Regions from separate parts of the Microbulbifer sp. SE14 genome, predicted to be linked through region 2. Evidence: predicted binding sites of a transcription regulator. Region 2 holds the regulator's gene; each other region holds the start of a gene.
What was found. The regulator PhoB, encoded in region 2, activates phosphate uptake and scavenging genes when phosphate is short. The targets are predictions, from matches to a motif close to TGTCATAAANNTGTAACA.

Region 1: a site for PhoB is predicted at 5,291-5,308, ahead of AC6R19_RS06625 (DUF6471 domain-containing protein). Genes of this name have one in related genera too.
Region 3: a site for PhoB is predicted at 7,325-7,342, ahead of AC6R19_RS21575 (PhoX family protein). Genes of this name have one in related genera too.

Annotation. Positions count from the first base shown of each region.
Region 1 covers NZ_JCBAJA010000006.1:193,880-204,372, reverse strand. Annotated here, with positions in the region: gene AC6R19_RS06650 (pentapeptide repeat-containing protein) at 1-490, shown strand, start outside; gene AC6R19_RS06645 (YchJ family protein) at 563-949, opposite strand; gene AC6R19_RS06640 (HNH endonuclease family protein) at 1,140-1,691, shown strand; gene AC6R19_RS06635 (DEAD/DEAH box helicase) at 1,758-4,493, shown strand; gene AC6R19_RS06630 (hypothetical protein) at 4,574-4,873, shown strand; gene AC6R19_RS06625 (DUF6471 domain-containing protein) at 4,951-5,253, opposite strand; gene AC6R19_RS06620 (DUF2170 family protein) at 5,390-5,794, shown strand; gene AC6R19_RS06615 (PspA/IM30 family protein) at 5,791-6,486, shown strand; gene AC6R19_RS06610 (potassium channel family protein) at 6,505-7,563, shown strand; gene AC6R19_RS06605 (YjfK family protein) at 7,548-8,198, shown strand; gene AC6R19_RS06600 (DUF350 domain-containing protein) at 8,230-8,646, shown strand; gene AC6R19_RS06595 (DUF1190 domain-containing protein) at 8,659-9,267, shown strand; gene AC6R19_RS06590 (glutathionylspermidine synthase family protein) at 9,283-10,449, shown strand.
Region 2 covers NZ_JCBAJA010000016.1:88,851-99,343, forward strand. Annotated here, with positions in the region: gene AC6R19_RS12885 (chorismate--pyruvate lyase family protein) at 99-719, shown strand; gene ubiA (4-hydroxybenzoate octaprenyltransferase) at 732-1,610, shown strand; gene phoB (phosphate regulon transcriptional regulator PhoB) at 1,715-2,419, shown strand; gene phoR (phosphate regulon sensor histidine kinase PhoR) at 2,652-3,947, shown strand; gene AC6R19_RS12905 (hypothetical protein) at 4,065-4,424, opposite strand; gene AC6R19_RS12910 (DUF938 domain-containing protein) at 4,426-5,028, opposite strand; gene yaaA (peroxide stress protein YaaA) at 5,028-5,804, opposite strand; gene AC6R19_RS12920 (DUF4265 domain-containing protein) at 5,842-6,321, opposite strand; gene AC6R19_RS12925 (M48 family metalloprotease) at 6,388-7,674, shown strand; gene AC6R19_RS12930 (putative porin) at 7,741-8,565, opposite strand; gene AC6R19_RS12935 (hypothetical protein) at 8,707-9,480, opposite strand; gene AC6R19_RS12940 (antibiotic biosynthesis monooxygenase family protein) at 9,650-9,967, opposite strand; gene phoU (phosphate signaling complex protein PhoU) at 10,089-10,493, opposite strand, start outside.
Region 3 covers NZ_JCBAJA010000045.1:14,605-25,097, forward strand. Annotated here, with positions in the region: gene AC6R19_RS21560 (di-heme-cytochrome C peroxidase) at 1-1,885, opposite strand, end outside; gene AC6R19_RS21565 (diguanylate cyclase) at 2,189-3,970, shown strand; gene pstS (phosphate ABC transporter substrate-binding protein PstS) at 3,981-5,063, opposite strand; gene AC6R19_RS21575 (PhoX family protein) at 5,344-7,272, opposite strand; gene AC6R19_RS21580 (TonB-dependent receptor) at 7,435-10,053, shown strand; gene AC6R19_RS21585 (phytase) at 10,189-10,493, shown strand, end outside.

The sequences.
Region 1 (10,493 bases), on a different contig from region 2:
CGACCTGCGCGGTGCGGACTTCAATGGCACCGACACTTCCGGGGCGGATTTTACCGGCGCCGACCTGCGCGGTGCGTTGTTGGAAAGTAATACGGACGAGCCCGGGGAACCGGATGCCGCTGCCGCCTTGCCGCCGGGGTTTGGCGAACTGGCCCAGTCCGTCGGCCCCCTGCTGGCGGAACTGTTGCGCGCCGGCCGCGACAGCGGCGCCCTGGAGCGGGAGCTGGCCGACCAGTTGCAGGCGCAGCTCGGCCCGGTAGAGGACAATCCACAGCTGCGCGACGCCGTGGCGGCGATGCTGCATTGCGCCGGAGATATCGGTGTCGCGCCACTGATCAACGCATTGGGTGAGGAGAGTCCGCCGCGAGAAGTGGCGCAGATGCTGGAAAAACTCCGCGGAGACTTCGGGTTGGGGGAGGGCGCCACCGCGGAGGATCTGCTGGTTTCCCTGTGCGCGTCCCTACAGGGCAGTAGCCGCGTGTCTGAATGACCCGAAGCGCAGGTCACCGGCTGCCTTGGCTGCTCCCCAGAGATACTGCGGCGGTCGGCACTTGCGCGGCGTTTACGGCCAGCCCGGCAATGGTTCCACATAGACCCAGCGCTTCCTGTGCAGCTTGAACAGCGATACCTCGTGCATCGAGTGCTCTATATCGTTGTCGAAATACCAGGCCCTGAACTCCACCACCGATTTCTTCAGCCCCTGCTTGCTCCGGATCACTTCCAGCCGCGTCCACTGTGTCTGCAGGTCATCCGCATCCAGTTCTGGGCAGGTATCCGGGTGCCAGCTCTTGCGCAGGTAGGGCAGGTTGCCGGTGGCGAAGGCGCTGAAACGGCTGCGCATCAGGGCCTCGGCGGTATTGGGATAGGCCCGGCCGGAAAGGTAGAGATCGCAGCAACTGCCGAAGGATTTTCCGGAGCTGCAGGGGCAGGGTGCATTTGTCTCAAGCATGGGTAAATCGGTGGCCGGTGAGATATGGTCAAAGCGGTATTGTGGCAGGCACGCCCCCGTAAAACCAATATCCTGGCCGTTCGGCTAGACGAGCCTTGCCCTTCGGGATGCAGTCTTCAGTGAATTGATCGATATTCCGGTAAATCGAATTTGTGTACGATTGTGCCAATCTTTGATTGGTAGTAGTCGTATGCGTATTCGATCAATTCCTCACCATTTTGTTGTTCTTTTGTCCCTCCTCGCCGCTGTTCCGGCAGCGGCGACTTCCTACGAGAGATCCGAGTGGTTGCCGCGCTGGTCGGACTTCGACGGCGATTGCCAGGACACCCGCCACGAGCTGCTGATTCGCTACTCCCTGGCGCCGGTCACCTATACCCGCGCCGACAACTGCAAGGTGGCCACCGGCCTGTGGCTAGACCCCTACACCGGCAATTTCTACAGCAAGGCGTTGGACCTGGATGTGGAGCATATAGTGCCGCTGAAATGGGCCCACGAGCGCGGCGGCGCCCACTGGAGCCGTGAACAGAAGCGGAGGTTTGCCGAGGACCCGGACAACCTGTGGCTGGTGGACGACGGCCACAACCAGAGCAAGGGTGACCGCGGTCCCGATGAGTGGATGCCGCCCTATGCGCCGGTTTCACGGATCTACGTACAGCGCTTTATGGCCATAGTGCAAAAGTACGGCCTGCAGCCAAGCCTGGCGGAGGTGAGCCGCTTCGAGGCGCTGGCGGCGGGCTCCTAGCCGCTGTCCCGATCGGTTTATTCTGTTTACACTGCCGGGGCTCCAGTTAGTCGACCGATTGCCAGCATGCAGCAGAGCCCCCGCAAATTAATCGAGTACTTCCGGCGCTGTTATCGCGCCGACAGCTACGATCTTTCGATTTCCAATATCGGAAAAATCCCCGGGAACCGGCGTCTCTTTATCGAGGGCGAAGACGCCCTGGCCAGCGGCCAGCTGCCCCGAATTCCCCTTGTCGGCGAAGTCGCCGAGGGCCTGTTGGAACAGGCGGACAGCTATCGCCGGGAGAAGCGCTTGGTGTACGGCTGCTTTATCGTCACCGGGACTGCCGCCGGGGGCTTTTCCGGCCGGCGCAAACTCTGTGCCCCCCTGCTATACGCCCCCGCAAATCTCTACCGGGACGAGGATCTTTTCCTCGAGGCGGACGCCTCCGATGTGCGCGCGAACCTGCCCCTGTTGAGATTGCTGTTGAAGCCGGATGTGGATTCCGCGGCGGTGGACGGCTTCCCGGTGCCGCAGTGGCCGCTGGATTCCGGACAGATTGGCGCCATGGGGCGCTGGCTGCAGAAAAATACGCTCCTGCAGGAGATAGAGGAGTTGGGGCGCTGGCCGCGGTTGCAGGGAGCCGACGCCGTTTCCAAAAGGGCGAAAGGGAGCAGTCCTCGGCTCACCACCGCCTGCTGCCTGCTATTGGCGGATCGCTCGAAAAGCGTTCGCGGCGTACTGCACGAACTGGCGCAATTGGCGGAGGCGGATACCTATTCCGATCCGCTCGGCGCAGTGCTGGGAGTCCCGGCTGGCGCTGCGCGAGGTGGCACCAGCGCTCCGGAAATGCTGCCGGGGCTTTTGAGCGAGGCGCAGGTCAGGGCGCTGCGCAATGCCGCCCGCTTTCCACTCAGCCTGGTTTCCGGGCCACCCGGGACCGGCAAGAGTTTTACCATCGCCGCCATGGCCATCGACAGGATGCTGCAGGGGGAGTCGGTGCTGGTCGTTTCCAGGACTCCGCAGGCGATCGACGTGGTCGGCGGCAAACTCAAAACCGATTACGGCCTGGGAGCTGGCTATGTGCACGCCGGGGAGCGGGGCTTCCTTTCGAGCCTGAAGGCGCACCTGGACGGGCTGCTGAAGGAGGGTGTGGAACAGCCGCCGGAACCGGCGCGCGGGCTCCGCGCGCAACTCCGGGCCAGCCGCCGCCGGCTCCGCAGTGCGGAGCGGCGCTTCGACCGCGCCCTGCGGGCCGCGCGGCGACTGGGCGGGGATCGCATGCCCGGCTGGCTGGCGGGCATTCTGGTCGCGCTCTATCGCCCGCTGCTGCGCACGGAAACCCTGTGGGGCTTCCAGGATTCCATCGGTGACCTGCGCAAACGCTTTGAGACGCAGGCTGCCAGCTATCTCAATGCCTATCGCCTGGAGCGCCTCGCCGGGCTGCTGGACCGGGAGAGAGGCAACCTGTCGCGCTTCAACCAGGCCCTGCGGGCGAGGACGTCGAAGCGGCAGGTGGAGCGCTTCGGGGAAACGGATTTCGATGTAATCCTGCAGGCCTATCCCATCTGGCTGGTGGGCCTGGACGAGGTCAATCGGGTGCTGCCGTTCTACCGCTCGATGTTCGACCTGGTGATTTTCGACGAGTCCACCCAGTGCGATATCGCCAGCGCGCTTCCCGCACTTTACCGGGCCCGGCGTGCGGTTGTGGTCGGGGACGGCAAGCAGCTCAGGCATGTCTCCTTTCTGTCGGCGAAACGGCAGGAGGCGCTGTGGCGGGACTGCGGCCTGGAGGGGGAAACGCCGTCCAGTTACAGCTACAGGGACCAGTCGCTGCTGGACCTGGTGTCCGATGTCATCGGCAGCCAGAGCGCGGTGACGCTGCTGGACGAGCACTACCGCAGCCGCCCCGAGCTTATCGCCTTCAGCAACCAACATTTTTACGACGGGCGCCTGAAAGTGATGCAGGCGAGACCCGGGGCTTCAAAGGGTTCGGCGCTGGAATTTCGTCGCGTCGACGGAAAAAGGACACCCAGCGGAAGAAACTCGGTGGAAAGGGATTGTGTGCTGCAGGAGTTGCGATGCCATATCGAGAAGTACAGCACCTCACCCGTCAAACCCTCGGTGGGCGTGCTTTCACCCTATCGCGAGCAGGCGGAGTTTCTCGATGCGGAGATTCGCAAAGCCTTCTCGCCCGGGGAGCTGCGCGCCTTCTCCCTGCGGGCGGCCACACCCTACGGTTTCCAGGGGGAGGAGCGCGACCTGATGCTGTTGTCCCTGTCCATCGACAGCAGTTCCATTCGCGCAGCCGCCTACCTGAACAGGCCGGATATGTTCAATGTGGCGGTGACCCGGGCCAAGGAGCGGCAGCTGGTATTCCATTCCATCGACGGAAGCGAACTGCCGGTGGACAATCTGTTGCGCCGCTACCTGTCATTCGATCACGGCGCCAGCGGCTCCAGTGCCCAGCGGGAGTTCCTGTGCCGCTTTGCCGATGAGGTCAGTGAATCCCTGGCCGGCGCCGGTATCCATACCTGGATCGGCTTTGCCATCGCCGGCCAGGAGATCGATGTGGTGTGCGAGTGGAACGGCAGGCTGGCCGGTATCGACTTGATCGGCTTTCCCGGGGACTTCGTCGGGCATTTCGGCGTGCAGACCTACCACGCCCTGCACCGGGCGGGTATCCATGTGGTGCCGCTGCCCTACCGGAACTGGCGGCGGGACAGGGACGGCTGCGTGGAGAGGCTGCTGCGGCTCCTGCGCGGCGGGAGCAAGGCGGGCGGGCTCGGAGAGGGCCGGGAGGTCGCGGAACAACCCTCATAGGCGCTGGGGGCGGTGGATGAGACTTGCGCCACAGCTGCTATGCTTGAGAGAGCTAGTGCTGAGAAACTTCGGGTGCGCTTATGTGGCAGTGGTTGCTCGCCGTCGGTCTGCTGGTACCTGTCTCCCTCGGTGCTCAGACGATTACTATCGGCCCCGACCTGGGCGGCGGGCAGAGCCCGACCCTGAGTTTCTGCCAGCAGCGCTTCTACGAGGAGGATGACGGTCGCCTGTTGTGCAACTGGGCGGTCAATTTCAACTTTGCCTGCTTTGTTTCCTATCCCAGCAACAAGGTGATCCAGGCCGGGGCCAAGCTCTCCGAGCCGGAAGTGGTCGGCGAGTGCGACAACGGCGAACCGGTGATCAAGTTGTATCACTATTGAGCGATTCTGCGGCCGGCCGGTGGGCCTTGGCCTCTTTCACACCGCCGGCTGAAATCCTCTACTCCGGATAACCCCCATCACCGGCTGTTTCGCTCCGGGCTTTGCAGTTCCCGCGCCTCTTTGAGAATATCGGGCATTGCGCTGTCCTCGACGCCGAGCACATCGATGATGGCCGCCAGCAGGTCGGCGGAAAACATGCATTTGCTTACCTTGCTGCGCAGGTTTTCCGGCGTTACCGAGATGCCGCGGTCGGCGAGGGCGCTGGCGAGATCGCTGTAACGCACCCCCTTCAGGGCCATAGAGGCGCGCACATAGCGGGCGATCGCCCGCTTGTAGGGAGCCAGTGCGCGCTGGTTTTCCAGACTTTGTTTGTGGTCCATGGTATCCCTCTTGCTGTTGTGACCCATGATAGCCTGATGTGGTCTATATGCAACAAACATGTTTGATGTGCTATTGACGATAAATATTTAACTGCTATATTCGTGACCAATATTCCACACGTGAAAGGGAGTTGAAATGACCTGGAACAATGAAAACCTGCGGCAACTGGCCGAGCAGCACCCGGACTGGGTGGTTGAGGCAGAGGGAGAGTGCCTCAGTGTCTCCAACGATGAGGGGGTCGATGCCTTCGTCTACGTCGGCGAAAAGCAGATAGTCGTCGAGACCATCCTGTTTTCCGTCGACGAGGTGGAGGACGAGGCCGCACTGAACAAACTGATACTGCAGACGCACCAGTTGGTGCCCCTGACCACCATCGCGATCAAGAACATCGGCGGCGAGAACTATTACGTTGCCTTCGGTGCCCTGTCCGTGGCGAGCAGGGACGAAGTGGTAATCGAGGAGATCGAAACCCTGTTTGCCAATGTGGGGGATTTCCTGGATCTGTACTCGGAGCATTTTGAGATGGAGGGTGTGGCATGAGCCTGAGAAAAATCTGGACCGCTCTGCGGGGCGCGGTGAACGAGGGAACCGAGGCGATCGTCGACAGCCAGTCCATCCGCATCCTCGACCAGGAACTGCGCGATGCCAAGTCCGAGCTGAAAGCCTGCGACGAAAACCTGACCAGGATCATGGCCAAGCGCAAGCTGGCCGAGAACAAGGTCAATTCCCTGCAGGCGGATATCGACAATTACAGCAGCCACGCCATCGCTGCCAGCGAGAAGGGTGACGAGAACCTGGCGATCGAGTGCGCTGAGCGCGTGGCCGAGTTGGAGTCGCAGCTGGAAGTCGAGCAGGGGCTGCTGGATGGTTTCCTCAATTCCGAGCGCTCGCTGAAAAGCAATATCGCCAAGGCCAAGGCCAATGTGCGCCGCATGGAGCAGCAGATCGACCAGATCAAGGCGACCGAGTCGGTGCAGAAGGCCCAAGTGGCGGTGTCCACCCGCCACATGGGGGCCAACAGCAAGGTGAAGACCGCGCTGGACAGCCTCGAACGCATCAAGAGCAAACAGCAGCAGCGCGCGGCGGAGCTGGAGGCGGCGGAGGAGCTGGCCGCGGATGAGAGCGGTTCCAGCCTCGATGCCAAGCTGAAGGCCGCCGGCATAGCGCCGGGCGGCAAGGTCAGTGGCAGCGACAAGCTGGCACAGCTGCTGGCAAGCCGCGAAAAGGCCTGATCCGTGTTGCTGTATAAAATGCGACGCCTCTTGGCGTCGCTTTTTATTAGGGCCAACGCCTCAACGGTGGTCCTCGCGGTTGCCGCCTATGTAGCCAGTTGCTACCTGCTGTTGAATATTGCCGGGGAGAGCGAAATTGTCGCCCCGGAAAATTTCTTCTACTGGCTGGTGGTGACCGCGTCCACCGTGGGCTACGGGGACTTCTCCCCGGCCACGGCGGCCGGCAAGCTGGCGGTGAGCGTCTGGGTGATCCCGCTGGGGTTGAGCCTCTTCGCCATGGTGATCACCCGGGCGGGCTTTGCGATATCGGAATTTGCCCATCGCGGAAAGAAGGGTTTGCGCATGATCAATCACGAAAAACACACGGTAATCATCGGCTGGAACGGCGCGCGCACCCTGCGCCTGATCGAACTGCTGCTGTCCAAGACCAATGGCAGTGCGGCGGAGATAGTGCTCTGTGTCGAGGCGGATATCGAAAACCCGATGCCGGGCCGGATCGAATTTGTGCGCGTGGAATCCTTCGCCCACGCCGAGACCATGCAGCGGGCGGCACTGGATCGCGCGGCCTGTATCATCATCGACAATCCGCTCGACGACGTGACTCTCACCACCGCGCTCTACTGCGACAAGGTGAGCCCCAACAGCCACAAGACCGCGTATTTCCAGGACGAGACCGTCGGTGAACTGCTGCGCGCCCACTGCCCGAACATCGAGTGCATTCCCTCGGTGGCGGTGGAGCTGCTGGCCAAGTCCTCACTGGATCCGGGCTCTGCGCGCCTGCACCGGCAGTTGCTCGACAGCACCTACGGCATGACCCAGTACAGCGTGCAGTATCGGGGCGAGGCGCCGCTGCCGGTGGGCGGGCTTTTCGATCATTTCAAGCACCAACTCGCGGCAACCCTGATCGGTGTGCGCCGCGCCGGTGAACAGAAGATTGATATCAATCCCGGCCTGGATGAGCGTGTCGTTGCGGGGGATACGCTGTATTATATTTCCGCCGAACGGCTGGACGAAAGGCGCTGTTTCGATATTGAGGTAACCGACAGGGAAGGTCTCGGCGAATGTTTGCCAAGCTGATCAAGAAAATCAAAAAGTCGGCACCCGCCGCGCAGACGCCGTCCATCATGGGGCTGCGCCTCGGTGCCAGCTTTGAGGTGGACCCGCTGGCGGTGCGCCTGGTGCTCGACGAACTGACCATCGAATCCTGCTCCCCCACCCAGATCATCAAGGCCGCCGGGGTTGTCGATCTCGACGGCACCTGGGTGTACCGCTTTTACACCGACGACGACGCCTGGCTGCAGGTGGTCGCCGAGGGCGGCAACCGCGATGAGCATGTGGTGGACGTCAAGCTGTTCCATTTCTACGACACCCGGGATATCGCCTCCGAGCAGGCCTGGAACACGCTGTTGGAGCGGGAAATGGGCCGTCCCAGCTACGAACTGCAGGGCCGCACTTACCAGCGGGTCTGGACGGCGGCGGGGGACTACCACAATCCCGTCCATATGGCCGAGAAGACCTACGGAGAGGAGGGCGGCCATTCCACCACCGACCAGTTCACCATGCTGTTCGAGCGGGAACTGTCCGACCGCCGCACCGAATCCCTGTTCCTCTCCGCAGAGGAGAAACTGGAGGAAGCCGGCTACCTGAGCCGCTGCCTCGTTATCAGTACCGGGATTTCCCTGACACCATCACAACTGACCATTCACGGATAACTCATTTACATATAACCAAGGAGAAGACTTCATGGACCAGCCGTATGATTTATTGACTGGTATCCTGCATTTTGCCGCCTATTTCGGCCTGTCACTGGTTTTCCTGATCGCATTCAAGTTCCTCTACACACTGGTGACTCCCCACGACGAGTGGAAGCTGATCCGTGAAAACAAGAACACCGCCGCCGCTATTGGCTTCGGTGGTGCGATACTGGGATTTGCCATCGCCGTGGGCGGCGCCGCCAGCAACTCGGTGTCGCTGGTGGATTTCGCCACCTGGGCGGTGATCGCGCTGGCAGCCCAGCTGCTGGCCTTCGCCATCATCCGCTTCGGTTTCATGCCGCGTATCGTCGCCCGGATCGAGGAAGGGGAAGTCAGTGCGGGGGTGATGCTGGCGGCTATCGCCATCGCTGTGGGTGTACTCAACGCTGCCTGTATGAGCTACTGAGTGGGAGGCACAATGAAACGTACCCGGACCATCAATCTCGGACGCATGCGCAAGGCGGCCGGCGGCCGTTTCCCGGTACGCCCGCTGGCCCTCGGCGTGGCCGCCGCGGCACTGGTCGGCTGCACGCCGGACCGGGAAGTCGTAAAAGTGGTCACCTCGGTGCAGGACTGCCAGGACCAGACCCAATTGGACGAACAGCAGTGTGAGGCCGCCTATCAGAAGGCTCTCGCCGAGGCGGAACGCACCGGTCCCAAATATGCGTCGCGCGAACTATGCGAAGTGGAGTTCGACGGCTGCCGGCAGGCCGCCAGCGGCAGTTTCTGGATGCCGCTGATGACCGGCTTTATGGTCGGTTCCATGTTGAATGATCGCGACCGCCACTACGGCTACTACAACCCGGTCTACCGCTATTCGCGCCCCTACTCGAACTACTACGACCGCCTGATGACCGCCGACGGCGAGGTGATAGGCCGCTACGGAAAGCCCTCCTATACCGTTGATCGGTCCAGTACCAAACCCAAGCCCACGGTGACGAAAACCGTATCCCGCGGCGGCTTCGGTTCGGTGGCGTCGGCCAAGTCCAGCTGGGGCGGCGGGCGCTCCGGTGGCTGGGGAGGCTGACCGGGAGGTAATGGGATGCTGCGAATGCCCATCGGCGAGCGCCCGCACTGGAAGGCGCGGGCGCGTGAGTTCGGTTTCGGTTTCCACACCATGTACGGGGAGCCCTATTGGGATGAAAGCGCCTACTACCAGTTTTCCCTGGAGCAGATAGAAAGGGATATCGAGGCACCCACCGAGGAAATCCACCAGATGTGTCTGGAGGTGGTGTCCAGGGTGGTGGCGGACGACGAACTGATGCGGCGTTTTCGCATTCCCGAAACCCACTGGGAATTTGTGCGGGATTCCTGGCGCAATGGCGACCCCAGCCTCTACTCGCGCCTGGATTTCGCCTATTCCGGCAGCGGGCCGGCGAAGCTTTACGAAAACAACGCGGACACGCCCACCAGCCTCTACGAGACGGGTTTCTGGCAGTGGCTGTGGCTGCAGGACAATGTGGACAGGCGTACGCTGCCCCTGCAGGCGGACCAGTTCAACAGCCTGCAGGAAAAGCTGGTCAACCGCTTCCGCGACCTGCAGTTCCTGACCCCGGGGCGCGCGCTGCACTTCGCCTGTTGCAAGGACACCGACGAAGACCGGGGCACCGTCCAGTACCTGGAGGACTGCGCCCGCGAGGCGGGGATCGACAGCCACTTTGTCTATGTCGAGGACATAGGCCGCGATGCCGTGGGCCGTTTTACCGACCTGCAGGACCGCGTGATCACCTGGATGTTCAAGCTGTACCCCTGGGAGTTTATGTTCCGCGAGGAGTATGGGGAATTTCTGCGGGGCAACAATATTCGCTGGCTGGAGCCGCCGTGGAAGGCGATCCTGTCCAACAAGGCGCTGCTGCCGATGCTGTGGCGGCTTTTCCCGGGACACCCCAACCTGCTGCCGTCTTTCTTCGAGGATGAGCTGGATAGGGCTACGGGGCTGGAAGCCCTGGTCAGGAAGCCGATCTTTTCCCGCGAGGGGGCCAATATCTCGATTGTGCGCGCTAGCGGGGCCGAGGCCCTGTCCGACGGCCCCTATGGCGAAGAGGGCTATATTTACCAGTCCCTGCACCCGCTGCCGAGATTCGGCCGCAATCACACCCTGGTGGGCAGCTGGCTGGTGGACGACGAGGCGGCGGGAATGTCGATCAGGGAGGACGACAGCATGATCACCCGGGATATGAGCCGGTACCTGCCCCACGCAATCATCTAGCGCAACTACTCACCCCCGTGCCACTAAGCCGGCCATGGGAAAAA
Region 2 (10,493 bases):
GATGAGTGCGGAATGCGGAATGCGGAATGAGCAACCCCCAATTCCGCATTCCGCATTCCGCATTTACAATGCCCCTTTGCAAAATCGCGGAGTTGCAGTTGTACCAATCTCCCTTTGAATCGCCTTTCGAGCCGAATGGCGACTGGCTGGCCCAGCCACTGGAATCCCTGCACCGGCAGCCGCCGCCGGCGCTGCTGCCCTGGCTGCTGCACCCCGGCTCGCTGACCGCGGCGCTGAAGCAACTGTCCGGTGGCGACTTTCGCGTACAGGTGCTGAGCCAGCGCTGGCAGCAGCCGCGGCTGGAGGAGCGGCGCGCGCTGGACTTGCGCGACCGCAGCCGCGCACTGGTGCGGGAGGTGTTGCTGTACGGCTGCGGCCGGCCCTGGGTCTACGCCCGCAGCGTGCTGCCGGAGCGCTGCCTGCAGGGCAGGTCCCGCTATTTGCGCAGCCTCGACAGCCGCCCACTGGGGGAACTGCTGTTCAGCGAGCCGGATATCCGCCGCGGACCTATAGTGCTGAACCAGCAGAGCCGCAATCCGCGCTGCCAGCTGGGCCAACTGGCCGGGGAGGGCGACAGCGCCTGGGGGCGCCGCTCCACTTTCTGGCTGCGGGACAAGCCGCTGCTGGTGGCCGAGACCTTCCTCAGTGCTTTCCGCCCCGCGCAGGGGCCGCAGGTGAAAACTGCAGCCGCCGAGACAGAACAAGCAGAGAGAATATAAAGAGAGTTTGCCGTGATCAGCCAACAACTATCCCAGCGCTGGCCCGCCGCACTGCCCTACTGGCAGCTGGCGCGCCTGGACAGACCCATAGGTTCGCTGTTGCTGCTGTGGCCCACCTGGTCCGCCCTGTGGCTGGCCGCCGGCGGCTGGCCGGGTCTGCACCTGTTTGCGGTCTTCACCCTCGGCGTACTGCTGATGCGCGCCGCCGGCTGCGCCGTCAACGACTACGCCGACCGCCATATCGACGGCCATGTGAAGCGCACCGCAGCGCGCCCGCTGGCCGTTGGCAGTGTCACGCCGCGCGGCGCCCTGGCGCTCTTCGCGGGGCTCAGCCTGGTCGCCTTTGCGCTGGTGCTGACCACCAACAGACTGACGGTACTGCTGTCGCTGCCGGCGGTGGCGCTGGCCTTCTGCTATCCGTTCGCCAAGCGCTACACCCACCTGCCACAGGTGGTGCTGGGGGCCGCCTTCAGCATGGGCATCCCGATGGCCTTCGCCGCCACCGGTGAGGTGCCGCCCCTGGCCTGGCTGCTGTACACGGCCAATCTGCTGTGGACCGTCGCCTACGACACCTTCTACGCGATGGTGGACCGGGACGACGACCTCAGGATAGGGGTCAAGTCCACCGCCGTGCTGTTCGGCGAGCTGGACAGGGCCATGACCGGCGCCCTGCAGCTGATGGTGCTGTTTGCGCTGCTGCTGGTGGGCCAGCGTTTCGAGTTGGGCACTGCCTTCCATGCCGGCCTTGCCGCCGCCGCAGCCCTGTTTGCATACCAGCAGTGGCTGGTGCGGGATAGGGAAAGAGATGCCTGCTTTCGCGCCTTCCTGAGTAACAATTGGGTCGGTGCGGCGATATTTTCGGGAATTTTCTTCCACTTCCTGCTCGTTTAGCGCACCATGCTGGGGATCGCTTTACACCCGTCATATATTTGTAACGAAAATGCCGTTAAATCCTCGGCCATAAACAGAAAGAATCTGGCGGATATGGCAGGCAGATGCAAAGCAAGACGATCCTGATAGTCGACGACGAGGCCCCGGTGCGCGATATGCTGCGGGTGGCGCTGGAGATGGCGGACTACCGCGTTATCGAAGCGGAGAACGCCCAGGAGGCCCACGCCCTGGTCATCGACGAGAAGCCCGACCTGATACTGCTGGACTGGATGCTGCCGGACGTATCCGGCGTGGAACTGGCCCGCCGTCTGAAGCGCGATGAATTGACCTCGGCCCTGCCGATCATCATGCTCACCGCCAAGGGCGAGGAGGACCACAAGATCAAGGGCCTGGAGACGGGCGCCGACGACTATATCACCAAGCCCTTCTCTCCGCGGGAACTGGTCGCGCGCCTGAAGGCCGTGTTGCGCCGCGCCGGCCCCGCCGCGCCGGAGGAGCCGCTGACCGCCGGTGGCCTGGTGCTGGACCCCCTCAGCCACCGGGTCACAATCAACGGCCAGGCGGTAGATATGGGGCCGACCGAGTTCCGACTGCTGACCTTCTTCCTCTCCCATCAGGAGCGCGCCTATACCCGCACCCAACTCCTGGACCACGTCTGGGGCGGCAATGTCTATGTGGAGGAGCGCACCGTGGACGTGCATATCCGCCGCCTGCGCAAGGCGCTGGCCGTGGACGGCCACGACCGCTATATCCAGACGGTGCGCGGCACCGGCTACCGCTTTTCTGTGCAGACCGCGGAAAAAGTGTAAGATTTCGCGCAAATTCGCACTTGTCCACAAACTGAACACACTAAGCTAGGCCGCGAGTGCCGACAGGTGAAAGACTCCGATCGGCCCTGCTGCCGGTGGCCGCCCGACAAAAAACCTCATCGGTAAATATTTGCCGGGCGGCCACCGGCAGCAGGGCCTTGCATCGTGCCAACTCGGAGGCTTCGGCAGCTTAACTTAGTGCTATTCATCTACAAACTAGAACGGCACCTCTATGCTGGATCGCAGTATCGGCGAGTTCTCGCGCTTCCTGGTGATCGCCCTCGGCTGCACCATCTTCGGCTTCGCCAGCGGGCACTGGCTGCTGTCCCTGGCCGTCGCCCTGGCGGTCTACCTGGGCTGGGTACTCTGGCAGCAGAGCCGCTTCAACCGCTGGCTGGCCAACGGCCGCCGCGGCCCCGCCCCCACCGCCTTTGGCATCTGGGGCGAAATCTCCGACGACTTCTATCGCCTGCAGCGCCGCCACCGGCGCGAGAAGCAGAAGCTGCACGCGATGCTGCGCCGCGTGCAGGACAGCACCAGCGCGCTGCGCGAGGGCATAGTGGCGCTTGAGGACGACGGCAACCTGGCCTGGTGGAACCCCGCTGCCGGTGAACTACTGGGGCTGCAGCCCGGCGACGCCGGCCAGCCGCTGGTCAATTTCGTGCGCGATCCCGGTTTCGTCAGCTATATGCACCGCCGGGACGCGCGCGGGCCCCTGACTCTGCCGGCCCCGGGTAACGACGCGCGCATCCTGCAGCTGGAGGTGACCCGCTACGGCCAGGACGAGGCTCTGGTGATCGTCCGCGACATCACCCGCCTGCACAACCTGGAGCAGATGCGCCGCGACTTCGTCGCCAATGTGTCCCACGAACTGCGCACGCCGCTGACGGTGATCGCCGGCTACCTGGAGACCTTGGAGGGCAGCGGCCAGGCGCCGCAGAGCTGGCGGCGGCCGCTGGCGCAGATGGGCGAGCAGACCGCGCGCATGACGACCCTGGTGAACGACCTGCTGCTGCTCGCGCGCCTGGAGACTTCGGAGCGGGACAGCGGCCGCGAGCGGGTGCCGGTAAGTGAGCTGATGGAGCGGGTGGCGCGGGAGGCCCGCAGCTTCAGCGGCGGGCGCCACGAGATCAGTGTCGACTGCGAACAGGACGCGACCATCACCGGCGATGCCACCGAGCTGCACAGCGCCTTCGCCAACCTGGTGCTGAACGCGGTAAAATACAGCCCCGCCGGCGGGCCCGTGCAACTGCGCTGGTGGGTGGATGGGAAAGGGGGGCATTTCTCGGTCAGGGACAGCGGTATCGGCATAGACCCCATCCATATCCCGCGCCTGACGGAGCGCTTCTACCGCGTCGACGCCGGCCGCTCCCGCGACAGCGGCGGCACCGGACTGGGCCTCGCCATCGTCAAGCACGTGCTGTTGCGCCACAGCGCCGAGATGAGCGTCGACAGCACGCCGGGGCGTGGCAGCACCTTTACCCTGCACTTCCCGACGCGGAAGCTGGGATCGGTGACCGCCGCCTGAAGGTTCCCGAGACCCGGGAACCCAATGTAGGAGCGGCCGATGGCCGCGATCGATCTTTCAGCCCCCTCTGGAATCCAATCGCGGCCAACGGCCGCTCCTACTGTTTACGGCGGAGTGTTACTGCAACTCCTCCAGCACCACTTCCTCACCGTCTTTCGTATAGGTGACCTTTTCCCCCTCCCCCACCGCATTGCACTGGCGGCGCAGGGTCAGGTGGTGCAGCTGCAGGTCGCCGTCGCGCAGCAGCAGGTGCTCGTGGCCCTCGTCGTCCACCGGCAGGGCATCGACGCTCACGAGGGCATCGCGCAGGGCCCGCAGCCGCGGCATGTCGCGGTAGCGATCCAGATCGTTGGAGAGGCGTTTCTTCATGCGCTCGCTCTCGTGCAACGCGGCGGCCGTCTCGCGGTACTTGGCAAAGAAAAATACCGCCGCTATGGCAAAGGCGATGACGACAGTCGTTTCAAACCACTCGGGCATTTCAGCTCCCCTTTTCTGTTTTGCGCCAGACCAGCAGCTGGTTGTTGGCCGGCAGGTAATTCAGTTCCTCGCGCGCCAGGCCGGCGGCGAGTGCCAGTTCGTCCAACCACTCCAGGTCGCGGATGCCGCTTGCGGGATCGCGCCCCTTCAGCCACAGGTCGAAGTCCGCATTGGTCGGGCCTATGTATTCGCCGCCGATTTTCACCGGTCCGTAGACTAGCAACAGCCCACCCGGCTGCAAAACCCGGGGCAACCTGTCAAAGAACTGCCGCACCGAGTCCGCAGACATGATGTGCAGGGTGTTAGCGGTAAAAATAGTGTCGACGCCGATCCGCGGCCAGTCGCCGTTCACGTCCAGTTCCAGCGGCTGCGGCAGGTTGTCCGCCGGCTCCGCCTCGAGCCACGCGCGGATACCCGGCAGGTTTTCCGCGCGGTCGGAGGTCTGCCAGGTCAAGTGCGGCAGCCTGGGCGCGAAGTAGACCGCGTGCTGGCCGGTGCCGCTGCCGATTTCCAGCACCTGGCGGCTGTCCGTCAGCAGGCGGCGCAGCTGCTCCAGTATCGGTTCGCGGTTGTGCGCGCAGGACGGCGCGTCAGGAAGCTCCATCACTGCGCCTCGTCGCGGGTAAAGACCCAGTCGGTGCCCCTGGACATCTCGGCATTGAATACATAGCCGGCCACGTCGAAGCCTTTCAGTGCTTCGGCCTTCTTCACCCGATTGTCGATGGCCCAGCGGCTCATCATGCCGCGGGCCTTCTTGGCGAAGAAGCTGATCATCTTGTACTGGCCGTTCTTCAGGTCCTTGAAGTGCGGGGTGATGATGTCCGCATCCAGCACGTCGGGCCGCACCGACTTGAAGTACTCGTTGGAGGCCAGGTTGACCAGCTCCCTGCTCTTGAGGCTGCGCAGCTGCTCATTCAGCGCTTTGGTGATTCTGTCGCCCCAGAAGTCGTACAGGTTTTTGCCGCGGCTATTTTCGAATTTGGTGCCCATTTCCAACCGGTAGGGCTGCATCAGGTCCAGCGGTCGCAGCAGGCCGTAGAGGCCGGACAGCATGCGCAGGTGCTTCTGCGCGTAATTGAAATCCCGCTTGCCCATGGTCTCCGCCTCGAGACCCGTGTAGACGTCGCCCTTGAAGGCGAGCAGGGCGGGGCGGGCGTTCTTCCCGGTAAAGGGGCGCTTCCACTGCTGGAAACGGTCGTAGTTCAGCGCGCCCAGCTTGTCGGAGATCTTCATCAGGCTGGAGATCTGCTGCGGGCTCAGCTCCCGCAACTCCTTGATCAGCGCCGCGGATTCCTTCAGGAAGTCCGGCTGGGTGGTTTCGAGGGATGGAATATCGCTCTCGTAGTCGAGGGTCTTGGCCGGGGAGATAACGATTAACATCGGATTCCTTAGTTGAAATAGCTACTCGGACTTGAACTTATTCCGGCTTAAGGATGTCCTGCCACCAGTTCAGTGGCGTCTGGCCGTCCTGGGGGTCGTAGACATTGCCGTAGTACCAGACACTGTTGGCGCCATCGCAGGCGCTGTTGAGGATTTCCTCGATCTTGTCGAAGCCGCAGCTGACGTGGATCGAGTAGACCAGCAGGCGCGGGCTCTCCATGTCCAGCTCGCCACCGAGCTTCTCCAGCTGCGGTGTCAGCTGGTCGGACAGGGCCGTGCTGTCGCCGCGACAGAAGACGCGGATCGCCAGGTTGCCGGAGCGCCTGACCAGCTCGAACTGCTGCTTGTCCCTGTCTACTTTGATGGTGTCGCCGCTGGCAATGCCCTTGATAAAGGCCGGAGAGCGCACCAGCTGGCAGCTGTTGTCCTCGTTGACGCGCACCTGCAGCCGCTCCACCACCGGCTCGCCGTCGGGGTCGATACCGGCGAACAACTCGATAACCTGCAGTGTCGTCATAACCTTGCTTCCCGGACCGTGTAAAATGGATCGCTGTAAAACCGAATAGTATACAGGGAGGAGGCGATGATCTCGCGCGCACTCAAATTCACCGCAGCCACAGCCGCTCTGGCCGCATCACTGCTGGCCGGCTGCGCGGTCAACCCGGTCACCGGCGAGAAGGAGCTGTCGCTGATGTCGCCGGGCCAGGAACTGGCGCTGGGCGAGCAGCAGTACCCGATCAACCAGCAGCAGCAGGGCGGCCAGTACGTCATAGATCCGGCACTGCAGACCTATGTGAACCGGGTCGGCCAGAAGCTGGCAAAGGTATCCGACCAGCCGCAGCTGCCCTACGAGTTCGTGGTGCTGAACAACTCGGTACCCAATGCCTGGGCCTTGCCCGGCGGCAAGATAGCGGTCAACCGCGGCCTGCTGGTACTGCTGGAGGACGAGGCGGAACTGGCCGCAGTGCTCGGCCACGAGATAGTCCACGCCGCCGCGCGCCACGCCGCCGCCGCCATGTCCCAACAGCAGGTGCTGGGCGCCGGCCTGGCCGTGCTCGGCGCCGCCACCAGGGAGACCGCCTACGGCGACCTGGTGACCCTCGGCGGCCAGCTGGGCGGCTCCGCCTATATCGCCCGCTACGGGCGCAGCAACGAACTGGAGTCGGACCGGTACGGCATGAAATATATGGCCGCCGCCGGCTACGATCCCCAGGGCGCGGTGCGGCTGCAGCGCAAGTTTGTCGAGCTGTCCAAGGGCAGGCAGGCCGGCGGCCTGCAGGCACTCTTCGCCAGCCACCCGCCGTCCCAGGCGCGGGTGGATGCGAATATCGAACACGCCCGACAGCTGCCGAAGGGCGGAGCCACCAACCGCGCCGCCTACCAGAAGGCCATAGGGCAGCTGAAACGCGACGCCGACGCCTACAAGAGCTACGACGACGCCATGGCGGCCATCAACGACAAGCAATACGACCGCGCCCTGGTCCTTGCGCGTCAGGCACAGAAGCAGCAACCCCAGGAGGCGGCCTTCTACGCGCTGGAGGGCGACCTGCTCGCCCACAAGAAGCAGTACCGGAGTGCACACACCGCCTACGACCGCGCGGTACAGAAGAACCCGGGCCTGTTCTCCAACTGGCTCAAGCGCGGCATGATCAGCGCCCAGCTCAATGACTACACCGCCGCGGAGCGGGACCTGAACCGCTCCCTGCGCTACCTGGAGACGCCCCACGCCCACTACTACCTGGGCCAGGTGTACGAAAAACAGGGCAATGTGAAAAATGCCTACAGCCACTACCAGACCGCGGCCAGTGCCGGCGGGGATATCGGCAGCAAGGCGCAGGCGCGGATGCAGGCGCTGAGCAACAGGGGATAGCGCAACAGCAAAAACAAAAAAGGACCGCGCGATGCGGCCCTTTTTGTTTCCGACGGAAGCCGGCGATCAGAGCTGAACGGTTACGCCCAGTTGGAAGGCATCAACGTCGGTATCGCTGTTGGTGCTGTAGGCCAGCTTGCCGGCGACATTGCGGTTGAAGAAGTGGGATACACCCAGCTCGAAGGTTTCGGCCTTGTTGTAATCGGCGAAAACGGAAGTCTCCTTGCTGAAGTAGTACTCGGCACCGATGTCCCAGGCATTTTCAAAGTCATCGTTGCTGGTATAGCTGGCATCGGCTACAAACCAGGTGTCACCGCCCAGGTCCTTGAAGAGCTTGGAAGACAGGGTGCGGCTGTCGAATTCGTCGTCGGCGACGAAGTTGAATCCGATATAGTCGTTGCCGCTCAGGCGATGGTTGTAGCGAAGGTCCGCAAGATAAACGGCATCGCCACCTTCGGCCTTCACACGGTGCACCTGGGCGAGGAAGTCCGGGGTGAACAGGTAGCCCGCTGACAGGGTGTGGCTGTCCGAATCTTCCGATTGAAACTCAGATTCAAAACTGGCATCGGAATAGGAACCTCCGAAAACAAAGCCACTGGCCGTGAAGTATTCGCCGCCGACGGCCAGGACATCTGCGTCACCGCCTTCGAAATCCAGGTAGCTGTAACCGGCAGATATGTTGGTTACCTTGTTGATGTATTCAAATTCCTTCAGCGGGCCCAGGCTTTCCTTGGGAGCAAAGAAATAAGTGGTGCCAATATCGAATTGATCGGTATCGGTGGAAGAATATTCGGTATTGGTGTAGTTGGCCTCTGAGATGGAGGTGTATTGCTCCGCGGCGGCGGAAGCGGCGAAGACCATCAGGGGCAGGGCGGCAAATTTGAATTTCATCACAATTTCCTTGTTTTACCTTGTTTCCAACAGGAGCCGCGCATTGTAATGATTTTTCCTGAACGGTAAATGAACTGGCAAGAAAGTGTGTGCACAAAAAGAAAAGGCCCCGAGCGGGGCCTGTTCTCGATGCTCACAATGCTACTCCAGACTTGCCAGCATATTAGTACATCCCTCGACGGCCTGGGCCTTGGCCTCGTCGAGAACCTCCTGCATCAGGGCCGGCTTTTCCTGCAGTTCCTCCATGGTGTAGGAGGTCTTCATGGTGGTGTAGTTCGGGCCACAGGCCCGCTCCCAGGCCATCTCGTAGCTGCCGGGACTGGTTTGCGACGGCTTGAAAGCGCGCATCACCACGCTGGCTTCGGTGGTCAGGGACTTGGTGTTGGTGCCCATGGTCAAACCGGCAGCGAAGGCGCCTCCCATGGAAAACCGCTCGGTGAGGTTGATATTGTTCACTTCCAGCATCAGTACCAGGTCGGCATCGGTCTTGAAGTTTTTCAGCTGGCCCTCTTCCACAACGGCCAGTTCTTTGTCCAGCACCACCAGTTCGACCGGATCGTAGGGCTGGCCCCAGGCCTGAGCGAGTTTCGGCATGATTTCCCGGTAGACGGTCGGCGCCAGATCGTGCTCGCCGTACAGGGATTTGACCATCAGCGCGTTCTGTTCCGCTTTACTCAGTTGTTTTTTCTGTTCCTTTGCGGCTATGGCATCCCACATGAGGCCGTTCATTCCACCGCCGTAGTTGGCCCAGAAGCTTGAGGTGTCGATAACACCGGTGGAATAGCGTACCGGCTCTGTGCCATTCTGAACGAATACGACATTTTGAACGCCCTGGCGCAGTTCGGATACCGGCGGATTTGCTGCACAACCGCCGAGAAGACCTGCCAACCCCAAGAGCAAAAGCAACTTTTTCATAAGAACTCCACCGTTTATTGGATTGTTTTTAGCGAAGGGGGGATTCTAGCTGCTGCAGTTTACAAACTGTAGACTCGGGCGCGTCGCAACCGAGACGCAGGTCGCAAAACCGCGTTGAATTGCCGGGCTTGCAGTTACGGTGCCCCAGTTTACTTGTTATCGACCGCTTTCATTTCCCGGCCGGCGGTGTAACCACCCACTCCGGCTCCTCGAACTCTCCGATAGGGCGCACTTCGACGAAGGGCGCGGCGCTGCGGATGATCTCGTCGATTTTTGAATCGTGCTGTGTCTCCATCGCATCCCGGTGCGCCTTGCTTTCCCAGCTGGCGATGGCGATCAGGGTGTTGGGGTCGCCGATCTTGCGGCGCAGTTCGGTGCCGCAGGCTCCCGGGGCCCGCTGGATCAGTTCGGAGGCGCGCACCCAGGCTCTAGCGTATTCCTCGGCGGTGTGGCCCTCTTTGACGCGAACCTCGAAGATATATTTCATGCGCCTTCTCCCATAAAAAATGGCCGCGTAGCGCGGCCATTTTAATTCGCCTGCAAGCAGGCTCCTACAGCGAGTCCCGAGTCCCGAGTCCCGAGTCCCGAGTCCCGAGTCCCGAAAATTATCAGGCCTTTTTCAGCTTGTCCTCGTGGCCGTGGCGGATATCGGCGCCCTCTACCAGGTAGACCACCTGCTCGCAGATATTCTTCGCGTGGTCACCGATGCGCTCCAGGGAGCGCAGGGTCCAGAGGACGTTGATCACGCGGGAGATGCTGCGCGGGTCTTCCATCATATAGGTGATCAGCTCGCGCACCGCGGTGCGGTAGTCCATATCCACCTGTTCGTCCTCTGCCAGGGTGTCCATCGCCGATTCGACATCGAAGCGGGTGTAGGCGTCGAGGGAGTCGTTGAGCATCTTGCGCACGGCATTGGCTATATGGCGAATCTCGGTGTAGCCCCGCGGCGCGGTGCCCTCGTCGGTAAGCGCTATGGCCATCTTGGCGATCTTGCTGGCCTCGTCGCCGATGCG
Region 3 (10,493 bases), on a different contig from region 2:
CGGTGAACAAGTGTCCGGTGTTGTGGTTGCCGGCGATTCCAGTGTCCATCAGGAAGCTGCCCGGTGACCGGTGGGTGACATAACCCAGCTTCTGCGGGTCGTATTCGCGGTTGCCGACGTGGAAGGTCGCGGGCCTGGCGCGCAGCGGCGACAGCAGATCGTAAATTGTCGGAACCGAGCCGTTGTGCAGGAAGGGCGGCGTGGCCCAGACGCCGTGCAGGGGCCTGGCCTTGTAGGCGCGCCGGCTTTCGATGCGGAAGGGTACGTTCAGGCCGTCGAAGTCCGCCACCTTTTCCGCACCGGTGATATCCCACTGCCGGTAGAGTTTGGGCACCAGTTGGTTCAGCAGCAGCTGCAGGCCCTGGCCGGTGCTGACCGGCCCGGTTCCCGGGAACAGCTTGCTCAGGTCGTAGCGGTTGTCGACGAAGTTGTCCGCGAGTTTCGGGTCCGTGCCGATCATGTCCGTGTCTATCCCGGGCAGGGCCCAGACGGTTTCGCGCCAGTCGGCGCGGTAGGGCAGGCCGTCCTCGCGGGTGATTTCGCCGGCCATGTCCCACGCCCAGTTCACCGCAATCTGGCCCGGCAGTTTTGTGTCGGGGCCGTCGGCGACCGGCCATTGGTAGGGCCTGGAGATATGCGGACCGTGGCAGAAGGCGCACTGGTCGGCAAACAGTTTCTTGCCGGCCCTGGCCTTTTCGGTATCGATGTTTCCGAGGATCTCCTCGGGCCACTTGGGCGGCTTCAAACTCCGGAGCAGGCCCTCCACACAGTGCATACCCTCCACATCCACCGCGGTCTCGCCGAAGTCGCCGCCGCTGATCACCTCGCCCCGTTCGTCCACCAGTGCGATCGGCGCCAGTACTCCCAGGCTCTCGCCGACATTGCGGGTCATGGCCTGGTTGGTGAAGCCGGTGTACTGCACCCAGTCGAAGCGCCACATGTCCCACAGGAAGGGATAGCTGGCGGGGGCGTCCGCCACCCGGTAGTTGGCGGGCTCCTTCAGGTCGTAGCCGAATACCACATTGCCGATGCGCCCGATCGCATCGGTGCGGCCGCGACCCTCCTCCACCGGGTAGTATTTCTTCGCGCCGGCGGTATCGGAGAAATGCTTGAGACTGTGGAAAAAGGCCCACAGTTGCTCCCGCAGTTCCCCGCGCTTTGCTGCGTTTTCCCCCGCGAGGCGGGCGGCGAACCTGTCCCACTTGGCCGGGTTGATCAGCGTCTCGAAGACCGAGGCGCCCAGGGTGGTAATGAATTCGCCGCGCCTGGCATCGGCAATACTCTGCATCGCCTGGCCGCCGTCCACCCGCAGTGCGGTGCCTTTATAGTGCAGCTCGCCGGTGTGGCAGGCGGCGCAGCCGATGTCCAGCTTTGCCCTTCCTGTGGCCGGATCGAAGTGGCGGGTCAGGCCTACGGGCAGGTTGCCCGGGTTTTTGCCGTCGGGCTTCTGTCCCGGATCCACAACAAAACCCCAGCCGCGCATATTGCCCTCGCTGGCCAGCATTTCGTGGGACAGGGGCAGCTCCAGGTTTACGAACCAGGCGTAGTCCAGCCCCAGCAGTTCAGTGCCCTGGGGCGTGTAGTAATAGTTCCGGCGCTGCTCATCGGTCCAGCCTTCGTTCAGGTAGTGCAGGCGGTAGATGTTTTCCTTGGTCAGGTTGGGCTCGAGATACTGATCCAGCTTGGCGAAGCCGAGAATGGAAACGCCTGCCAGCGCCAGGGAGATTCTCAGCCAACGAGGCCCGATTGCCCGCCACAGATTGAGCAGCGCGCGGGTAAGGCCGGTAAGCCACCGATAGATAGTCAGGATAATTCGTTTTGCTGGCCGAAATATTTTTATAATTGTGGCCTCGAGCAGACTCGCTATGCTGCCTGCAATACGCATGGTTGCGTTCCCCTCTCCCTGATCCCGCCAGTGTGCGCTAAACAAGCCATCAAAGTACCGGCCGTGTAGCAGCTCGCGCTCCCGTCCACTGGCTATTTATAGTAACCTTGGCCCCTGAATCACTCGATCAATATCGTCCTCAGGCGCTCCTGAAGTTGCCTTTATAAAAACAACGATATCCAGGCCCATTCAATGAATAGCTACCGGTTCAGCAGGCGCAAATGCGTTGGAAGCTGCGGCATTTTTCCGCCGGCGCTTCAGTGCCTGATATTTATCCGGCGCATAATAACAATAATTTTACTATTGCCACTGGTCTGCCTGGCGGAGACTTCCATCGAAGTCGGGGCCGGTGAGTCCGGCCGCAGGCTGACCGGCCTGGCGGAGATATGGCACGACCCCGAGGGCCGCAGCGACATCGAAGAGGCCCGGCGGGCCTATTTGCAAGGAGATTTCGGGCCCCTGCACAGCGCGGGTTCCACCGGCCTGCAGCCGGGGGCCTTCTGGTCCCGTTTTGTGCTGGAAAATATTACCGATGCACCCCTGACCCTGCATATTGAATATGTGGATCACCAGCTGATCGGCCTGCAGGCCTTCGGCAGGAACGCCGGCAGCGGGGATTTTCGCCCGCTCGCCGACTTGTTCCTGGCCGATCCTTTTTCTTACCGGGATATTCCCCACAACCGCTTCGTGTTTGCGGTAACAATTCCCGCCGGGCAGACCACCGAGATGATGGTCAGGTTCAGCTCGGATCAAAAGGGGTTTGTCTTCCCGGGCATGCGCATCTGGGACCCCCAGGCCCTGCGGGAAAACCATACCCTTGAAACCGGTGCCATGGCCTTCCTGTTTGGCGGCTGTTTCCTGATGGCGGTTTTTGCCCTGGTGGGGGGAATCATCACCAGGGAAAAAATCTATTTCACTTATTCCGCCTACTCGCTGTCGAAGATCGTCAGCTGGGGCACGATACTGGGCTTCACCCACCAGTACCTGATCACCGAGCGCTTCCACTGGAGCTATATGTCGATCAGCGGCGCCATTGCCATACTGTGCGGACTGGTCTTTTCGCGCATGTTCCTGCGCACGAGGGAGTGTGTTCCCAGGCTGGATTACCTGCTGCGCTTCATGATGGCCAATGCGGCCTTCCTGCTGGTCTGCGCGCTGTTCAAGCTCACCGCCCTGGCGGTTCTCTCGATCACCATCGCCCTGCTGCTCTATCCGGTGACGGCCCTGGTCGCCTTTGTTCGCTGGCGTCAGGGCTCAAGAGAGGCAGCGGTGTTCGGCTGCGCCTGGAGCGTACTGGTGGTCGCCCTGGTGATGCAGGCGCTGCGGGACCTGGGGTACGTCGAGCACAATCTCGTCAACTACTACTGGCCGCCGGTGGCTTCATTCATTGAGATGCTGGCCATCATGGCCGCCATGGGGGTAAAGGTGCAGCGGCTGCGCCTGCAGAAGGAGCAGGCCGAGCACAAGTATACCCAGCAGCTGGAGCGCTCCAAGTCGGAACTGGAGCAGCTGGTGCGGGAGCGCACCCGGGAGCTGGAAATGGCGAAGGCGCTGGCCGAGCAGGAGGCCAGGACCGATTCCCTCACCGGTATCCACAACCGTCGCAGTTTCTTCGCCGAAGCGGAGGACAGGCTCAAGCTGGCGAAGCGCAAGCGTTTTCCCCTGAGCCTGTTGATGTTCGACATCGACCACTTCAAATCCATCAACGACAACTACGGCCACGCGGTCGGCGACGATGCCCTGCGTGCCTTCAGCGATACGATCGTCGAATACACCCGCGACAGCGATGTGTTCGGCCGCATCGGCGGCGAGGAGTTTGCGCTCCTGCTGCTGGAGAAGCCGGAGGACACATTGGAGACGGCGCAGCGATTGCGGGCCGATATCGCCGGGATAAAGATAGAAACCGCGGATGGCCCGCTGCAATTCACCGCCAGTATCGGCATAGCGCACTGGGGCGGGGAATCCTATATCGAGGAGCTGCTGCACAAGGCCGATCGGGCCCTCTACCTGGCAAAGAAGCGGGGGCGCAACCAGATAGTAGAGTTCGGCCGTGCGGAGACCGAGCTGACGCCGGAAACCGCCTGACTCGTTGAACTCAGCGGATAAACCTGACTGCCTCCCGGACTTTCTCCCTGGCTTCGTCCGGCAGCGGTATATAGCCGAGGCCCTCGGCCTGGTTTTGCGCCTCGTCGCTCAGCATATAGGCCACCAGCTTGCGCAGCGCAGCCGCCTTCCTGTCGTCCTGGTTGGCGTAGAGCAACAGCCAGGTAAAGCCGGCGATGGGGTAGGCCTTTTCGGTGCCCGGATCCAGAATGCGCACCATCAGGTTCGGTGCGCCGCTGACGGGCAGTCTGTCCTGCGGGAATTCGGCTCCCACCAGTGCGGCCGCGCCGGATTGCGGGCTGGGGGCGATGAAGTTGCCGGCCCTGTTCTGCAACTGCGCCACCGGCAGCTCCACCAGCCTGGCAAAACCGTATTCCACATAGCCGATGGCGCCCGGTGTCTGCTTGACCCGGGCGGCGACGCCCTGGTTGCCGGGTGCCTTGATAAAGGCCGGCGAGTCGGGCCAGTCCGGCTTGCGGGTGTGGCCTATGCGTTGTTCGAAGTCCGGGCTGATTGTGCTCAGGTGGCAGGTCAGGATGAAACTGGTGCCGGAAGAGTCGGAGCGGGTGACGACGGTGATCGGCGTGTCCGGCAACTCTATGCCCGGGTTGGCGGCGACGATTTTCGGGTGGCTCCAGCTGGTAATTTTCCCCAGGAATATATCCGGGTAGACATCCCGCGGCAGCCGCAGGCTGTCCACGCCCTTCAGGTTGTAGGCCAGCACCACTTCGCCGGCGGTCATCGGCAGCAACACCACCCCCTGCTTGATTTTGTCAATCTCCTCCTTCGTCATGGGCGCGTCCGACGCGGCGAAATCCACCTGGCCGTAAACAAAATCATGAATGCCGGCGCCGCTGCCCTTGTCCCGGTACTTTATGCGGATATGCGGATGCTTTTCCGAAAAGCTCCTGAACCAGTGGGCGTAGATGGGATAGGGGAAGGTGGCGCCGGAGCCTTTTAGTTCCAGTACCTCGGTTTCGACATCGGCGTCGACCTGCGGCTGCGGGCCGCAGGCGGCCAGGATTGCGGCCAGCAGCAGTGCCGGGAGCCGGAGGAATGCGCGCCTGAATGCCATGGAAATGTCTCGGTACTTGCGTAGATCGGGAGCTGGAGGGCGGCGGCCGGGACCGTTCAATCGAGCCTTCCATAGTGAGAAATTCTAGCAGTCGGCGTGGGGAAGGGTTCGGGGGCTAGGGATTACATTTTGTGGTGGAAAACATTTTCGTCGTTCGTTTCTGTAGGAGAGGCGGGGCGGCCATCCTCCGGTGGCCGCGATCGGCCTCGCCGGTTCCTTCCGGCCCATGATCGCGGCCATGGGCGGATGGCCGCCCCGCCGCTCCTAAGGGGAAGAGTTTTTAGCTGCCGACCACCTTGCCGTCCTTGCGGTAAATCGCCAGCACCGACGGCCGCGGCGGCAGCGCCGGATCGTTGTCCGGCCAGCGGTGCATGGGGTTGTCGAAGGTGGAGGTGCCGCCGTCCGCCGGGTGCTGTACCGACACGAACAGGGTCCTGCCGTCCGGGGTGAATTCCGGCCCGCAGACCTCCCCACCCTGCGGGCAGCCGAAGAAGTGCCTGGGTGCCGCGCGCAGTTCACCTTCGGTGGCCATGGCCCAGAGGCCGTCGTGAAAGCCGAAGCTCTCACAGCCGTCGGTGGCTATCCACATGTTGCCTTTCGGGTCGAAGGCGACGTTGTCCGGGTTGGCGAACCAGCCGTGGGCGGAGATGGCGCCCGGCGACTGCTGGCCGTAGGCGCCGCGCTGACTCGGGTCTTCGGCATTGGGGTTGCCACCCAATAAAAAGGTGTTCCACTTGAAGGTGTCGGCGGCGTGATCGCGCCGGCCGTATTTGCCCGGCGGCACGATTTCCAGCACATGGCCCGCGGCATTGCGTGCGCGGGGATTGGCCGCGTCGATATCGTCGGCCTCGCGCTTCCTGTTCTTGGTCAGCATCACATAGGTGCAGTCGTTGACCGGGTTGGTCTCCACATCCTCCGGGCGGTCCATCGGTGTGGCGCCGAGCAGGGCGGCGGCGCGGCGCGCGTCTATCAGCACGTCCGCCTGGTTGCGGAAGCCGTTTTCCTCCGTCAGCGGCCCTTCACCGAAAATCAGCGGCAGCCAGCGGCCGCTGCCGTCCTCGTCAAAGCGGCCCGCGTAGAGGATGCCCTCGATCAGCAGGTCGCGGTTGCGGGCGAAGTCGTCCGGCTGGTAACGGTTTTTGGACACGTAGCGGTAGACGAACTGGTGTTCGTCATCGTCGCCGCCATAGGCGACGATGGGTTCTCCCGGCTTGCTGACCAGGGTGAAGCCCTCGTGCTCGAAGCGGCCCAGGCCGGTCAGCTTGCGCGGGCGCGAATGCGGATCGTAGGGATCGTACTCCACCATCCAGCCGAAGCGGTTGGGCTCGTTCGGCTCATCGCCTATGTCGAAGCGGCGGTCGTAATCGCCCAGATTGCGGTTGTTCGGGCTTATGCCAAAGGCGTGATGGTTTCGCGCCTCCACTGGATCGGCGACATTGTCCGGGTCCCCCTGGAAGGCGCCGCCGAAACCCTCCTCGGCGATCAGCACCGTGCCCCAGGGTGTCTTGCCGCCGGCGCAGTTGCCGACGGTGCCGAATACGCGTTTGCCGGAGGGATCGGCAGCGGTCTGCAGGCGGCTGTCACCGGCGGCGGGGCCGACGATATCCATCGGCGTGTTCAGGGTGATGCGGCGGTTGTAGGGACTCTCCAGCACCGGCTGCCAGCCGCTGGCAGTCTTCTCGATTTCCACCACCGCGTGGCCGCAGGCGGCCCGTTCGACGGCCACATGTTCGGCGCTGACGCCGCGGGTGGCACTGTATTCGTCGTTGTAGCCGGAAAACATCAGGTGCGGCTGGGTGTACTCGTGATTCACGCACAGCAGGCCGCGCTCGCTGTTGCGGCTCTTGCTGTGGCGCGCGCCCTCGCCGGGAGAGGCACCATCTTCCAGCGGCATAAAGGCTATAAAGTCGTTGTTGTAGCCGAAGCGCCGCTCCTGCTCCGCGGCGGTCAGGGCTTTCGGGTCGAAGGGGCCGGTGCCGGCCACAATCGGGTCGCCCCAGCGCAGTAGTACCTCGGCGCTGTAGCCGGCCGGCAGATGGTGTTCGGCATCCAGTGCGTGGGGGATTTCCACGAAACTTAGGTTTTCGTCGGCGCTTATTTTATTTTTACTGCATCCCGGCAGCAGGCCGGCGGTGGCGCCGGCAGCAGTGGCGGCGCCTATCGCCTTGAACAGGGTGCGGCGGGCGGGATTTTTAAGATCTTTATCCATGGTTTTCTCCAGCGGCAGGTGCAGGTTTGTTGTCCGCAGATGCCGAGCATCATATGGCACATATATGACAAATTTAAAAAAAGCGTAACGCAATGTTCACATCTTCTGACTAGGCTGCGCCCCCAATAAAACAACCGCCATAAAACGGGAATGGGGACCCTAATGAAAAGCAAGACTATCAATGCGCGCCTGCTGGCCATGCCGCTCACCGCGATTGCCGCCGCCGTTATTTCCATCAACGCCGTCGCCCAGCAGGGGGAAAATGCGGATGAATTGATGGAAACCGTCGTGGTCACCGCCCAGGCCGCCAACGCCCGTAGTGACATACAGCGCCAGCGGGATTCCAACAAAATGGTGGCGGTGCAGACCTCCGACGCCATCGGCGAACTGCCGGACGCCAACGTGACCGAGGCGCTGCAGCGCATGTCCGGCGTCTTCATAACCCGCGATCAGGGCGAGGGCCGCTTCGTCGGCGTGCGCGGTATCGACCCCAACCTGAACGCCGCCACCATCAACGGCATGGCCCTGCCGGCTCCGGAGAGCGACAGCCGCGCCGTGGCCATGGACGTGATCCCCTCCGACCTGCTCGCCAGCCTGGAAGTGTTCAAGACCCTGACGCCGGACATGAGCGCCGATTCCATCGGTGGCGCCATCGAGATCAAGAGCCTCAACGCGCTGGACCACGACGGGCAGGCGTACAAAATCAGCGTCGAGAACAGTTACAGCGAGCTGCAGGAAGAGAACAGTCCCAAGGTGGCCGGCAAGTTCACCAATGTGTTCGAACTGGACGGCGGTGCCGAACTCGGTGTTGCCATTGCCGCCAGCCACCAGGAGCGCAAGTTCGGTTCCGAAAATGTCGAGACCGACGGCGCCTGGGAAATGATGGAAGCCGAGGACGGCAGCGAGGCCTTCGGCGCGCCGGAAATCGAACAGCGCGACTACACCGTCACCCGCGAGCGCACCGGCCTGGCGGCCAACTTCGACCTGCGCCTGTCGGAAACCAGCCTGCTCTACCTGCACAGCCTCTACTCCGATTTTTCGGATTCCGAAGAGCGCCAGCGCAACGAGTTCAAGCTGGACAAGGGCGACCTGCAGAACATCACTTCCAGCTCCGCCACCTGGTCCGACGCGCGCCTGGTCAAATCCCTGAAGGACCGCTTCGAGGAACAGCAGATCCTGTCCCTGGTTGCCGGCGGCGAGCACGACCTGGACCAGTGGGGCGTCGAATACGCCCTGGGCTACTCCCACGCCGAGGAGTCCGAGCCGCACCGCCGCGATACCGGCTTCGAGTTTGACGGCGCGGAGATCGGCTACACCAGCGCCGGAAAGATCCCGACCCTGGCCGTGGGCGCAGGCGACCTGGACGCGGCACTGGACGCCTCCAGCTATGAACTGAACGAAATCGTCATCGAGGACAACTTCACCGAGGACGAGGAAGTCAGCTTCCGCATCGACATCCGCCGCGACATCCGCGTGGCCGGCAATGACTCAGAACTGAAGTTCGGCCTGCAGCAGCGCAACCGGGAAAAGAACGGCGACCTGAACGCCACCATCTACGAGGGCTTCGGCGGCGACTACACCCTGGCGGACTTCGCCATGAGCGGCGTCGACTACGGCCTGGGACCCTTCGGCTCGGGCGTCGACAAGGGCGCGCTGAACCGCTTCATCGACGCCAACCTGGCCAGCTTCGAGATCAACGAAACCGACACCGCGCTGGATTCCGCGCGAGACTACATGATGGGTGAGGACATCACCGCCCTCTATGTGATGAACAGCGTCGACTTCGAGCGCGCCAGCCTGGTCTACGGCCTGCGCTACGAGCAGACCGACTTCGAAGCCTCCGGCAACCGCGTGATCCAGTCCAGCGAGCCGGTCCCTGGCGCCGAGGAAATAGCGGATGAGGTCTACGTGGCTGAAGAGAACTTCGAGCGCGATTACAGCCACCTGTTTCCGAGCGTCAACTTCAAGTACGACTACAGCGACAATATCGTGCTGCGCGCCGCCTACACCCAATCCCTGTCCCGCCCCTCCTTCGGCTACCTGAACCCCTCCGCCAAGGAGATCGAGTACGACGAGGGCGACCTGAAAGTGGAAGCGGGCGATCCGCAGCTGGACCCCTACGAGTCCCAGAACCTGGACTTCTCCGCCGAGTACTACACCGACGGCCTGGGCATCTTCTCCCTGGGCCTGTTCCACAAGAGCATCGACAACTTCGCGGTAGTTGCCGACGTGACCAGCATCATGAACGGCGACTTCAGCGAATACGCGCTGGGCCTGGCGGTGGAAGATGCAGAAATCCTGCGCCCGATCAATGGCGACACCGCCACCTTGACCGGCGCCGAACTGTCCTGGACCCAGGCCTTCGACAACGGCCTGCTGCTGCGCGCCAACGCCACCTTCACCGATTCCGAGGCCAGCCTGGGCCTGGGGCCGGACGCCGAGCGCAGCGACAAGGCGCCCCTGCCGCTGCAGTCGGACCTGATCGGCAACTTCATCGTCGGCTACGAGCGCGACGCCTTCAGCCTGCGCCTGTCCACCAGCTTCCGCGGCGAGCGCCTGGCCGAGGTGAGCACCGAAGACGCGGCGCTGGACAAGTACGAGGACGACCACATGCAGGTGGACTTGTCCGCCGACTACAGCTTCGCCAACGGCGTGAAGCTGAGCTTCAGCGGCGTCAACCTGACCGACGAGCCCATGTACTTCCACAACTCCGGCTACAACAACCAATATGAGGAGTACGGCCCCACCTATGTGCTGGGCCTGAGCTACAGCACTTTCTAAGACCGGTTTCGATCCCGGTTAAAAACCCGGCCCCGCTTGGGGACCGGGTTTTTCTGCTGTGTAATGCCAGTAACCTTTTTGCCACAAAACTGGCGTAAATTTGTCATCCAATAAGATTCACCCAAAGTGAAAACCATGAGCATCAAATATCTTCAAGCCATGATCCCGGCTGCAGTCGTGTTTGGCCTGCTGGCGGGCTGCGGCGCGAAACCGGAGACTGCCGTCGAACCGGCGCAATCCCTCGCAGCACCGGAAACCTTTTCCCTGTCGAACGTCGTTGCCAACCAACTGGCACCGCTGGCCCTGAACGGCAAATCCTACCTGCTGCTGGCCAGTGAAAAGCGCGGCCTGGTATTGATCGGTGAAGACGGCGGCGAAGTCGCCTCCCTGGACGACGGCGAGGTGCAGCGCTTTGCCCTGCTGCAACAGGGCGAAGGCCG